2 regions of the Elizabethkingia bruuniana genome follow, and region 2 is predicted to be linked to the other one. Evidence: riboswitches for the same ligand, from Rfam matches in the RefSeq annotation. Region 2 holds a riboswitch; the other holds the start of a gene.

Region 1 (5,701 bases), 1.0 Mb from region 2:
TTCCATAGCTTTGTACCCATCCGTTTTCTGTGAAAGCAAAACCTTTCAGCTGCTCCCCGAAATACTCCACCATGTCATTTCTTTCGAATTCTCCATGTACCAATACATCGATACCGATTTTCTCCTGACGTTGGATGGTATTTTTCGTTTCTTCTTTCAGCAAATCAGTATAACGTTCTGCAGATATTTCTCCCTTCTTAAACTGTGATCTCCAGCTTCTCACTTCTTTTGTCTGTGGAAAAGAACCAATAGTTGTAGTAGGGAATAAAGGCAGTTTTAATATTTCCTGCTGTTGTACTTTACGTTGCGTAAACGCAGACTGACGGGATACCGGTACAGCATCCAGTGCATCCATTTGCTGTTGCACTTTCGCATCATGAATCAGCGTCGAAATTCTTTTATTTTCTATAGCTTTTTTATTCTCCCCGAAAGCAACTAGACTTTCAGCAGAAGGATTTTCTGAAGACAGATCTCTTAGTAGTGCTACTTCTTTTATCTTCTGCTTGGCATAAGCCATCCATTGTTTTATTTCCGCTGGTAAGCTTTCTTCTTTTGTTTCCAGATCCAAATCATATGGCACGTGTAACAACGAACTGGACGGTGCAATCAGTATACGTTTCTCCCCTAGTTGCTCTTTTGCCTTTCTGATTAGTTGAAGTGAACTTTCAAAATCATTCTTCCAGATATTTCTTCCGTCCACAACCCCCAGAGAAAGTTTCAGATTCTCAGGTATAGCCGCCAGTATATTTTCTAACTGCTCAGGCTTTCTTATCAAATCCACATGCAATGTATCTACAGGTAAGGATAATGCTAAAGGCAGATTGTCTTCCAAGCCTTCAAAATAAGTAGTCAGGATAATTTTTAGGTTCGGAAGTTCTTTCTGAATTTTAGCATATACAGCAGTATAGGCTTCTTTTGCTTTATCTGTAAGATCCAGCGCTAAGAAAGGTTCATCGATTTGTATATATTCTGCTCCATGAGATTGTAAAGATTTCAGGATTTCCAGGTATACCGACAACAGATTATCAATGAGGTCCAATTTTTCAAAACCTTCTTCTTTTTCTTTCCCTAATAATAAATAAGAAACCGGTCCTAATATTACAGGCTTAGCATTTATTCCTATCTGCCTGGCACCTATAAACTCATTGATAATCTTGTTGGATAATAATTTAAAACTCTGTCCTTTACTGAACTCCGGCACAATATAATGATAGTTGGTATCAAACCATTTTGTCATCTCCATAGCTGTGATATCCAAGCCATCTTTCTGGTAACCACGTGCCATTGCAAAATAAAGATCCAGCTCGTTGTTTGCTTTATTCAGGATTACATCGTGGTAACGCTGCGGAATAGCTCCCAAGGTAAGCGTCATATCCAATACATGATCGTAAAACGAAAAATCGTTAACCGGAATAAAGTCTATACCTGCTTCCTGTTGTAATTTCAGATTTTCATTGATAATTCTGCGGCTTACATCCAGTAATTCTTTCTGAATAATCTTTCCGGACCAATACTGTTCACAGGCTTTTTTCAGCTCTCGCTTTTTCCCGATACGCGGGTAACCCAGGTTGTGTGTTTGCATTTTATTATATTTTATTAGTTATCTCCTGTATTTACAGCCAGACAACTCTCACACGCCTATAGGCCGTAAGCAGTAGTATAAGTCCATTGTCTGCGGATAATCCACAAACTAAAGTACTGTAAGACCACAACTCCAAATCGCGAGAGTAGTTGCCTGTTCAGAAATTGGCAGGTCTCCTGACTTATACCATTTTATCCTCCTTCCCGCATACACAGTGGATCGTGGATAAAACTTTGTAAGGTATTCACAGTTGCGCGACAGCTCATGATTTTCACATGATTCCCTTTTCATTTACTATTAAGTAAAACCAGTTTCTACAGATCTATTTTTATTTTTCACAAAGTTAGTTTAGCCAATTTATATTCCATAATAACAGGTTAAATTCAGCATAATAAATTACAAATAGTATTTATCCAGAATATTATTCTTTCAATGGTAAAATATTGTACCTTTAACCAAAAATTATTCTATGCTTCAACTGGATGATACCGATTTACGCCTGCTGAAAATCCTTCATAATGACTCGAAACTTACCGTAAAAGAATTGGCAGCACAGGTAAACCTGTCTCCTTCTCCGGTTTTTGAAAGAATCAGACGAATGGAGAAAGAAGGATATATCAAGAAGTATATTGCCATTTTGGACGCAGAGAAACTGAATCAAGGACTGATTGTTTTTTGCAATATCCGGTTAAAGCAGCATGACCGTAATATCGGCCATACTTTTGTCGATGATATTCACAATATTGATGAAGTGGTGGAATGTTATAATGTCTCCGGTGATTATGATTTTCTGCTAAAAGTTCATGCACGGGATATGAAGCATTATCAGGATTTTGTTTTCAACAAACTGGGGTCACTTACCAGTATCGGAAATACACATAGTACTTTTGTAATGGCTGAAGTAAAGAATACGTACGGCGTACAGCCTTTTGAAGGTAGAGCATTATAAGTTGTAACCTGGTTTATTTAACCACAAAGGCACAAAAGTAATGTTTGTATATCACAGTTTTCAGGGCACAAAGACTTCACGTGAAGGTAAAACTATTTCTACCATTTAGAAATTAAGAAAATTAAGTTCTCAACAGTCATTGCTAGGTGTTAGCAACTTTGCACTCCTTTAAAACAGTATAACAGGAAATAAAACCTCGCGTTTAGAAAAGTTTATAAACACAAAGGCACAAAAGTATTATTAACATACCACTGATTTTAGGATATCAAGGTTTTATCTAGAGGTAAAATTATTTTCACCATTTAGATATTAAGATAATCAGTAGCCTTGTCAAGGTTTAAAACCTTGACAAGGCCATAAAGAATAAAATATTGTGAAGCAATTCGTGTCTTAAAAATATAACATGCATAAACCTGTTTTGCGCCTTAGTGTTAAAAATAAATTCCTTGGCGAATTTGCGATTAATTCTAAACTATCTTAATTCCTTAAAGTTTAAAAAGAGATCTCGATACAAAATCATTCTCTGCTTCACTACTAATAATTTCACTCGAACTGACGACATGTACTTTCAAAATAGGTAATCCCATCACTTCGAGTGCGGAGCAAAGTGACGTGTATCGAGAAGTTGTTTAACTACAAGGGAGCAAAAGTATTGTTGGTATATCACTGCTTTTAGGACGCAAAGATTTCACCTGAAGGTAAAATTATTTTCATCATTTAGGCATTAAGATAATTATCAGCCTTGGCAAGGTTTAAATCCTTGCCAAGGCTATAAAGAATCAGATATTGCGAAGCAATTCGTGCCTTAGCCAACATTCAAAAAGTAAAAGTTATTTGTGCCTTAGTGTTAAATATAATTCCCAAACAGATTAAACACATTTACGCTTTTGCAACTAACAGTTATAACTTCATAACATCCATAACCTTTATAACCTTTTTATTAAAACAAAAAAGCCCCGGAAATCCAGGGCTCTTATAATATATTTGGTTGAATATTAACCTAAATAAGGGTATTTGTAGTCTTTTGCCGGAACAAAAGTCTCCTTAATACTTCTTGCAGATACCCAACGAAGAAGGTTCATTTTAGATCCTGCTTTATCGTTAGTACCAGAAGCACGGCTACCACCGAAAGGCTGCTGACCTACTACTGCTCCTGTTGGCTTATCGTTGATATAGAAGTTACCGGAAGCATTTTCTAATGCTTTGTAAGCTTCGTTGATTGCATAACGATCTTGAGAGAAGATAGAACCTGTTAATGCATATGGAGAAGTACTGTCTACTAACTGAAGTGTTTCAGCCCATTTCTTGTCTTCATATACATAAACTGTTAAGATTGGTCCGAAGATCTCTTGCTCGATACTTTCGTAGTGTGGGTTTGTTGTTTCGATAACAGTTGGGTGTACAAAGTAACCTTTCTTATCATCGCACTTACCACCGATAACTACCTCAGCATCTTTAGCTTTCTCAGCTCTGTCGATGTAACCTTTACACTTATCGAAAGAGTTTCTGTCGATTACTGCATTTACAAAGTTAGACGGATCTTCAGTAGTTCCTACTTTGATAGTCTTCATTTGTTTTTCCATTACCTTCTTCACATCTTTCCAGATAGATTTAGGAATGTAAGCTCTGGAAGCTGCAGAACATTTCTGTCCTTGATATTCGTAAGCACCACGTACTAACGCTGTAGCCAAAGCTTCAACATCAGCAGACGGGTGAGCCATTACAAAGTCTTTACCACCAGTTTCACCAACGATTCTTGGGTAAGATTTATAGTTATGGATATTGTCACCAATCATTTTCCACATTCCCTGGAATACTTTTGTAGAACCTGTGAAGTGAAGACCTGCAAAATCAGGGTGAGCCAATACTCTCTCAGCTGTTTCTTTGCCATCAGTGAAGATCATGTTGATTACACCATCCGGTACACCAGCTTCTTTGAATACTTCCATAATAACGTGTGCAGAGTAAGCCTGCTTATCAGATGGCTTCCATACCACAACGTTACCCATCAATGCCATACATGATGGTAAGTTAGCAGAAATAGCTGTAAAGTTAAACGGCGTTACTGCAAAACAGAAGCCTTCTAAAGGTCTGTATTCAGCTCTGTTCCAAATTCCTGCATCAGATATTGGCTGCTCAGCATAAAGCTCAGTCATAAACTCTACATTGAAACGCAAAAAGTCAATTAATTCACAAGCTGCATCAATTTCTGCCTGATGAACATTCTTAGACTGTCCGATCATTGTAGCTGCGTTGATTCTGTCTCTGTAAGGTCCGGCAATAAGATCTGCCGCCTTCAAGAAGATCGCTGCTCTTTGCTCCCATCCAAGGTCATTCCATTGTTTTTTAGCTGCTAATGCTACTTTAATAGCCTCATCAACATGCTTCATAGTTCCCTGGTGGTAAAAGCCTACAGTATGTTTGTGGTCGTGTGGTGGATGGATTGTTACTTTTTCTTTAGTCGTAACGTTTTTCCCACCGATAACCATTGGAATTTCCAGTTCTTCAGCATACATTTTTTTGTATGTAGCGATCAGGCTTTTCACTTCTTCAGAGCCTGGAGCGTAAGTTTTTACCGGTTCGTTTTGTGCAAAAGGCACTTGCGAAATTGCTTTTGACATAATTTTTTAGATTTATTCTCACAAATTTACGACATAAAAGCCACTTCTTAAAATATATCAGATAAAATATCTATTCCTACCTGCGGGGTAAAAACAAATAAAAAGTATATAATATGCAAATAGCTAAAGCATAATTCAAATAAAAATTTCCTCATAAAAAAAGGATATATTTATGTAGGTTCCAACTATGAAAACATTGCTTCGAAAACAGCTATAGCTCTTTATATTATGATTATTTTCACAACAATATTATCCTATTAAAAACAGCAAAAACTTTGTTTCATTATTTTTTTGATTTTCCTGTTTGTCCTTATCAATATTTTTTACTTTAGCGGATATATTATAAAACCAATTAAAATGAAAAAAAGCTTTATTATTCTATTTATTTTGATATCAACATTTAGTTTCTCTCAAAAATATATTGATGCATCAATAACCAAAAGTGACAATACTACAATTAACTCAAAAATAAAAATCTACACTAATATTTTCTATACAAAGCTTATAAACGAGGCCAGCTTTTACAGAGCATTACTACTTGTAGATGAC
Region 2 (5,701 bases):
GGTACTGCAAGAACTGATATAATATATTTTTTCATTTTTTACTAGAATTTTAAGTTAAACCCAACACCAAACCATCTGCTGGAAGGATCCTGAATGTCATTAGATGAATTTGCATTTCGGCCTGAACCAATACCAGTTCCTCCAATTTTATAATCAGGGTCTGAATAAAGGTTTTTAGATTTCTTCCACATCGCCAGATTGTATCCGGATAAGTTTACTGTAAGTCCTTTTACAAAGCCTTTAGGATTTAGTATGGAGGTGAAATCATATTCTAACACTACAGAGCGAAGTTTTATGAATGATCTGTCGAAGACGTTCGCATATTCCTTGCTCTCGCTTTCAGTTACCATTGCACGGTATGGATAGTTCTGTGCCCAATCCTGGAAGCTTATTGCTTTTGTATGTGGTGTATAAGTATTAGTTGTCGGATTGTAATTAACTCCGTTTGGTACAAATGTGTATTTACCCTGGTCGTATTCTGCATCTCTGTATTGTACAGAGTTTGGATGCTTACCACCCCACCACATTTTCTCAACAACTACAGATTCCATTACCCCACCAAAGCTACCATCAATACCTACAGTTAAGCTAAGATTCTTATATCTGAAGGTGTTGGTGAAACCAAATGTCCAGTCCGGATTAAAATGTCCAAGATAAGAAGGAGCATCTGCTCTTGTAGGAAGACCTGTATTGGCATCTAAAATAAGCGCTCCGTTTGCATTCTTTTTCCAGGTATAACCATAGAAACTATCAGTACGTTCGTTAAGTTTTATATTATTATAATTGTCTCGTCCCTGATAGATTTCAGTGATCTTCTGAACCGACTTGCTCCAGTTAAGTAAAGACTTCCACTGGAAATTTCTATTCTTAATAGGTACAAGGTTTAGGGATATATCTACACCATTTGTGGTATATTTATTTCCGTTTACCACTTCTGTAGCAAAACCAGATGTCTGTGAGCCCGGGAATCTCAGAATATTATTATAATCCAGTGTATTGTAATAAGCTACATCCAAACTAATTCTGTTATTCAGCATACCGATATTTAAACCAGCTTCATAAGATCTTGTTTTCTCAGGACCTATGTTTCCTTCTTTGTTTAGTACTGATGGATAAGTGTAGTAAGGATTTCCATTAAAGGTATTACCACCATTGTTAAGGTAATAATTACGAATAGCATAAGGATCAAAATCATATGCAATCTGTGCCCAAGAACCATAAAGTTTTACAATATCGAATGCTTTTGGCATTGGGATTATATTATTCAGCAGCAAACTGAAGGATGCAGACGGATAGAAATAAGATCTGTTGCTTTTTGGTAATGTAGAAGACCAGTCATTTCTTCCTGAAACATTCACAAATAAAGTTTTATAGAACTCTAAATCCACAGTACCATAAGCACTATAAATTAATTTCTCGTTGATATTATAGTCACGGGTTAAAGGCTTTATCGAGTTATCGAAAGAATATATTCCGGGAACTTTTAATCCGTCTACAGATGTTATGTCATCTTTATACTTATAGTAGAATCCTGATCCTCCGGCATTAACTGTTAAGTTAATATTGTCTGTAATAGCCTTGTTATAGGTAGCAAGGACATCGTAGTTCAGGTTTATAGTTTTAGAATTTGTTACTCTGTAACGGCCATTTCTTGGAGCATCATAATTAAAATAAGAATATGGACTCTTTAATTCGTTTTTAGTATCATTTTCTACATAGGAAATTTTACCTTTCACTGTGAATTCATCAGATGCTTCATAGGTCAATCCTGTCTGGGCGCTATAGACATCAGTAGCAACACTGTTTTTAAAGTTTTTAGCACCAAACCAAGGGTTATTATACCATGCGTAGTTCCAGTTTGCTTGTTGATAACCCTCTCTTCCTTTTACCCAAAGGTTATTTTTCAGGTCTCTACCATCTACGTCACCGCCCATCCAGATAAGTATAGTATACATATGCCCGCTCGGGTCATAGTTATAGTTAGGCATACTTGGTGTAGTTGTTCTGTTATAAGCCAATTTTGTATTAAAACTTAACTTATCTGTGATGTATGTATTACTGGAGAAGTTAGCTCCGTATTTTCTAAGATAAGACTCAGGAATTCTGTCATCAAAATTCATGAAGTTTCCGGAAAGTCTGTAAGTGTCTTTATTATGTTTATAATTAACTGCGAAGTTTGTATTATTAATAAACGAAGGCGTCAAAAATGTATTCAGGTTATCATGGTAAGTCCAGTCTGTAGGTACTCTTTCGTATCTTGATTTATCATTATACGGAGTATTGGTTACATTACCATACCACGGAATTACCTGGCCAGTTTGTTTATCCAGTATTGGGCTGTTCCACTGAGCAAGCTTTCTTCCGGGAACAAATTTTGGTCCCCAGATCATATCTCCGTCATTGATACCCCCATCGGCACCATCCCAGAACTCATATTTACCGTGAGAACCGTTTCCGTATTCTGTTTGTGTTTTTGGAAGGTTTGTAAAACCAGCTGTAAACATAGTGTTCTGACCAAATTCAACTGTAAATCCACTTTTCTTAGCGCTTTTGGTGGTTACCAGAATGGCACCATATCTACCTCTGGAGCCGTATAATGCAGATGCCGTAGCTCCTTTTAGTACGTTAATGTTCTCGATGTTAGAAGGATCCAGTGCCTGGAATGTTTTGTCGTCTACAATAACGCCATCTATTACAATAATAACGTTAGAGTTTCCGCGCAATGTAAAAGTTGGTTTTTGCTGCATTCCCGGAGGGTTGGAGACATTAAGCCCGGCAACCTGTCCTGCAAAAAGATTTCCTACGCTTGGTGTGGTTACAGTTTCGAATTGTTTGGTATTGATTTCCTGAGTGGAATAACCAATTTTCTTTGCTTTTTTACCAATTCCCAAGGCGGTAATTACAACTCCATCAATGTTCTTCTCTTTCTGTTTCAGTGTATCTTTTTTACTAACTTCCTGTGCGTAAGGCAGAAAAGGTAATAATACAACTGAAGCAGATAATAATACTCGTTTCATTCAGTTTTTTTGCAAAAGTATCCCTCGTATTTTAAGTTAATATTAACACCTGTTTAGCATTTCATTAACTTTATATTTGGAAAATAGTGCAAAAACAAAGGTTTATAAAATATAAAATATCCTACTCTCTATATATTAAATTTCATTAAAACAGTATCAATTGATCTAATTTTCGGAGACGAAAGAATCATAATAATACTATAATTATCTTTTTTCTGGATTTGCAAATGCCTGATTTCCTTTCTATGTGCTGATTAAAAATGCAGGCTTTATTATAATAGTTTGTATTTCGATATTTATGAGTAATTTTACCTCCCTTTATTTGTAACGAATGAAACAAGATTTAAACATTCACTTTGAAGTTTATAAAAACATATCGGAATTAGACGATATCGAAAAGAAGCTATTCGAAACAGCTTCTGAAATCCGTAAAACAGCTTATGCTCCCTACTCGGAGTTTTTTGTAGGATGTGCAATCCTTCTTGAAAACGGCGAAATTATTGTTGGTAATAATCAGGAAAATGCAGCTTATCCTTCAGGATTATGTGCGGAAAGAACTGCTATATACTGGCTGGCAGCAAACCATCCCGGACTTGAAATTAAAAAAATATTTGTAGTTGGCGGCCCAAAAAATGAGGCAGCTGATAATAATATTCCAATTCCACCATGTGGTTCATGCAGACAATCTATATTAGAATATGAGAGTAAACAAAGCTCCCCTATTGAAATTTATTTTGCGTCTACACAGGGAAAAACTGTTAAATGCTACAGTGTAAAAGATTTACTTCCTTTTTCCTTCGACAAAAACTATCTATAACTTTCTTATATTTGCAAAAATTTCAGGTTCGGCATTGTCCGATGAAAAGGGAATCTGGTGCAACACCAGAGCTGTCCCCGCAACTGTAGATCACTGAAGTATTTCTGTACAAAGCCACTGTAATTACGGGAAGGCACAGAAATGTGAAAGCCAGGAGACCTGCCTGAAACTATAATTATTAATTAACAACTTTCGGAGGAAAAGCTTGAATTATAATCTGCCCTAGATACTCAGGGTTGTTTATTCTTATTTCTCCGGATACAGTATTAGCTAAATTTTATTCATGAATAAAAAACTATTTGTAATCGGAGCACTCCTTATTGTTGGTTCCGGATTATACGCTCAGGAAGAAAAAAGTGGTCAGATTGAAGAAGTAACTATTGCTTCTAAAACCCCGCAAAAACTTTATAAAACGGGCAAAAATGTCACCCTTATTTCAGCTAAAGACCTGGAAAAGTATAAAGGACAAAACCTCAGTGATGTATTGGACCAGGTTGCCGGTTTCCAGATTACAGGTAATTTCAACAATGCTACTGAACCTAAACTAATGAAGATTAGAGGCGGGAAAAGTGCTAATGTAGTTATATTATTAGATGGTGTTCCGTTAAGAGATGTTACAGGGAATGATTATACTGCAGCAGATCTTCGTTTACTGGCTCTGGAAAGTGTTGAAAGTATTGAGGTCCTGAATGGCGCTTCTTCTGTATTATATGGATCTAATGCTACTGTATCGGTAATCAATGTAAAAACAAAGAAAGCATCACAAAAAGCTATTGAAGGAGCTCTTACTGCAAGAGCAGGTTCTTATGATACATATGCACAGGATGCAGCATTAAGAGGAAAGATTGATAAATTTAATTATCAGGTTAATGCCTTCAATGAAAAATCTCAAGGATTATCTTCTGCTAAAGGCGATAGTACTTTTGATAAAGATGGTTGGGAAAAGCAAAATCTTTCTGCTGGTGTAGGTTACTCAGGGAATAATTTTGATGTTAACATCAATAGTGGCTGGAATCACAATCTTTATTTATACGATACAGGAGCTTTTGCTGATGGCCAAAACCGTGGAAATGATAAACAGTTCTATGTAGGAGGTAATGCTAATTACAGATATAACAATGGTAAGATTGTATTCAATACCCGTTATACAGATGTAGACAGATTAGGACAAAGTATGAAAGGCTCTTCTTATCAGGATCAGTTCTCTTACAATGGTAAAAACTTTATTGCAGAACTTTATAATAATTATAAAGTAAATGATTATTTCAACTTTACAGTTGGAGTACAGTATGAAGACCAGAAGATGAGTTCAAAATCTCTTCCATTTGGTAAAGAAAACATGGAGGAAGTACTGAAAAGTGGTGATACGAAGCTTCATAGTTTTGATGCCTATGCCAACTTTAATGCAAACTATAAAGGTTTTAACTTGGATGCAGGCGCCAGAATGACTGATAACTCTAAATTTGGAAATCACTGGGTTTATAGTGTAAATCCTTATTACATAAAAGAATTCAGCGATACTTATTTTAAGATTGGTTATTCCTTCGCTACAGCATTTATTGCACCTACCCTATATCAAAATTACGGATCACTTCCTTGGACTTTACCAAACCCTGATCTAAAACCAGAAAGAAACCAGTCTCATGAAATTGATTTAAGTTTTGGTAAAAAAGACAGAAGTTTAAACTTTAATGTAAGCCTATTCCAGAGAAAAGAAAAAGATGCTTTCGCTTATGTATCTAATCCTGATTATACGGGAAGCTTCCAGAATATAGACGAGAATAAAGTAAAAGGATTTGAAATTGGATTCGACTATCAGATCATTGATATGGTTAAATTTGGAGGGAACTATAGCTTTGTAGAAAAA

Evidence for each region. Region 2 has a riboswitch for cobalamin ahead of AYC65_RS07390 (TonB-dependent receptor plug domain-containing protein). Riboswitches for the same ligand answer to the same signal wherever they lie in the genome.
Region 1: linked by a shared signal. The riboswitch ahead of metE (5-methyltetrahydropteroyltriglutamate--homocysteine S-methyltransferase) and the one ahead of AYC65_RS07390 (TonB-dependent receptor plug domain-containing protein) in region 2 are both predicted to bind cobalamin.

The regions. Positions count from the first base shown of each region.
Region 1 is NZ_CP014337.1:2,613,974-2,619,674, forward strand. Features, by position in the region: gene metE (5-methyltetrahydropteroyltriglutamate--homocysteine S-methyltransferase) at 1-1,582, opposite strand, end outside; cobalamin riboswitch at 1,732-1,909, opposite strand; gene AYC65_RS12135 (Lrp/AsnC family transcriptional regulator) at 2,052-2,531, shown strand; gene pruA (L-glutamate gamma-semialdehyde dehydrogenase) at 3,527-5,152, opposite strand; gene AYC65_RS12145 (hypothetical protein) at 5,510-5,701, shown strand, end outside.
Region 2 is NZ_CP014337.1:1,581,793-1,587,493, forward strand. Features, by position in the region: gene AYC65_RS07375 (SusD/RagB family nutrient-binding outer membrane lipoprotein) at 1-35, opposite strand, end outside; gene AYC65_RS07380 (SusC/RagA family TonB-linked outer membrane protein) at 42-3,017, opposite strand; gene cdd (cytidine deaminase) at 3,349-3,834, shown strand; cobalamin riboswitch at 3,842-4,015, shown strand; gene AYC65_RS07390 (TonB-dependent receptor plug domain-containing protein) at 4,118-5,701, shown strand, end outside.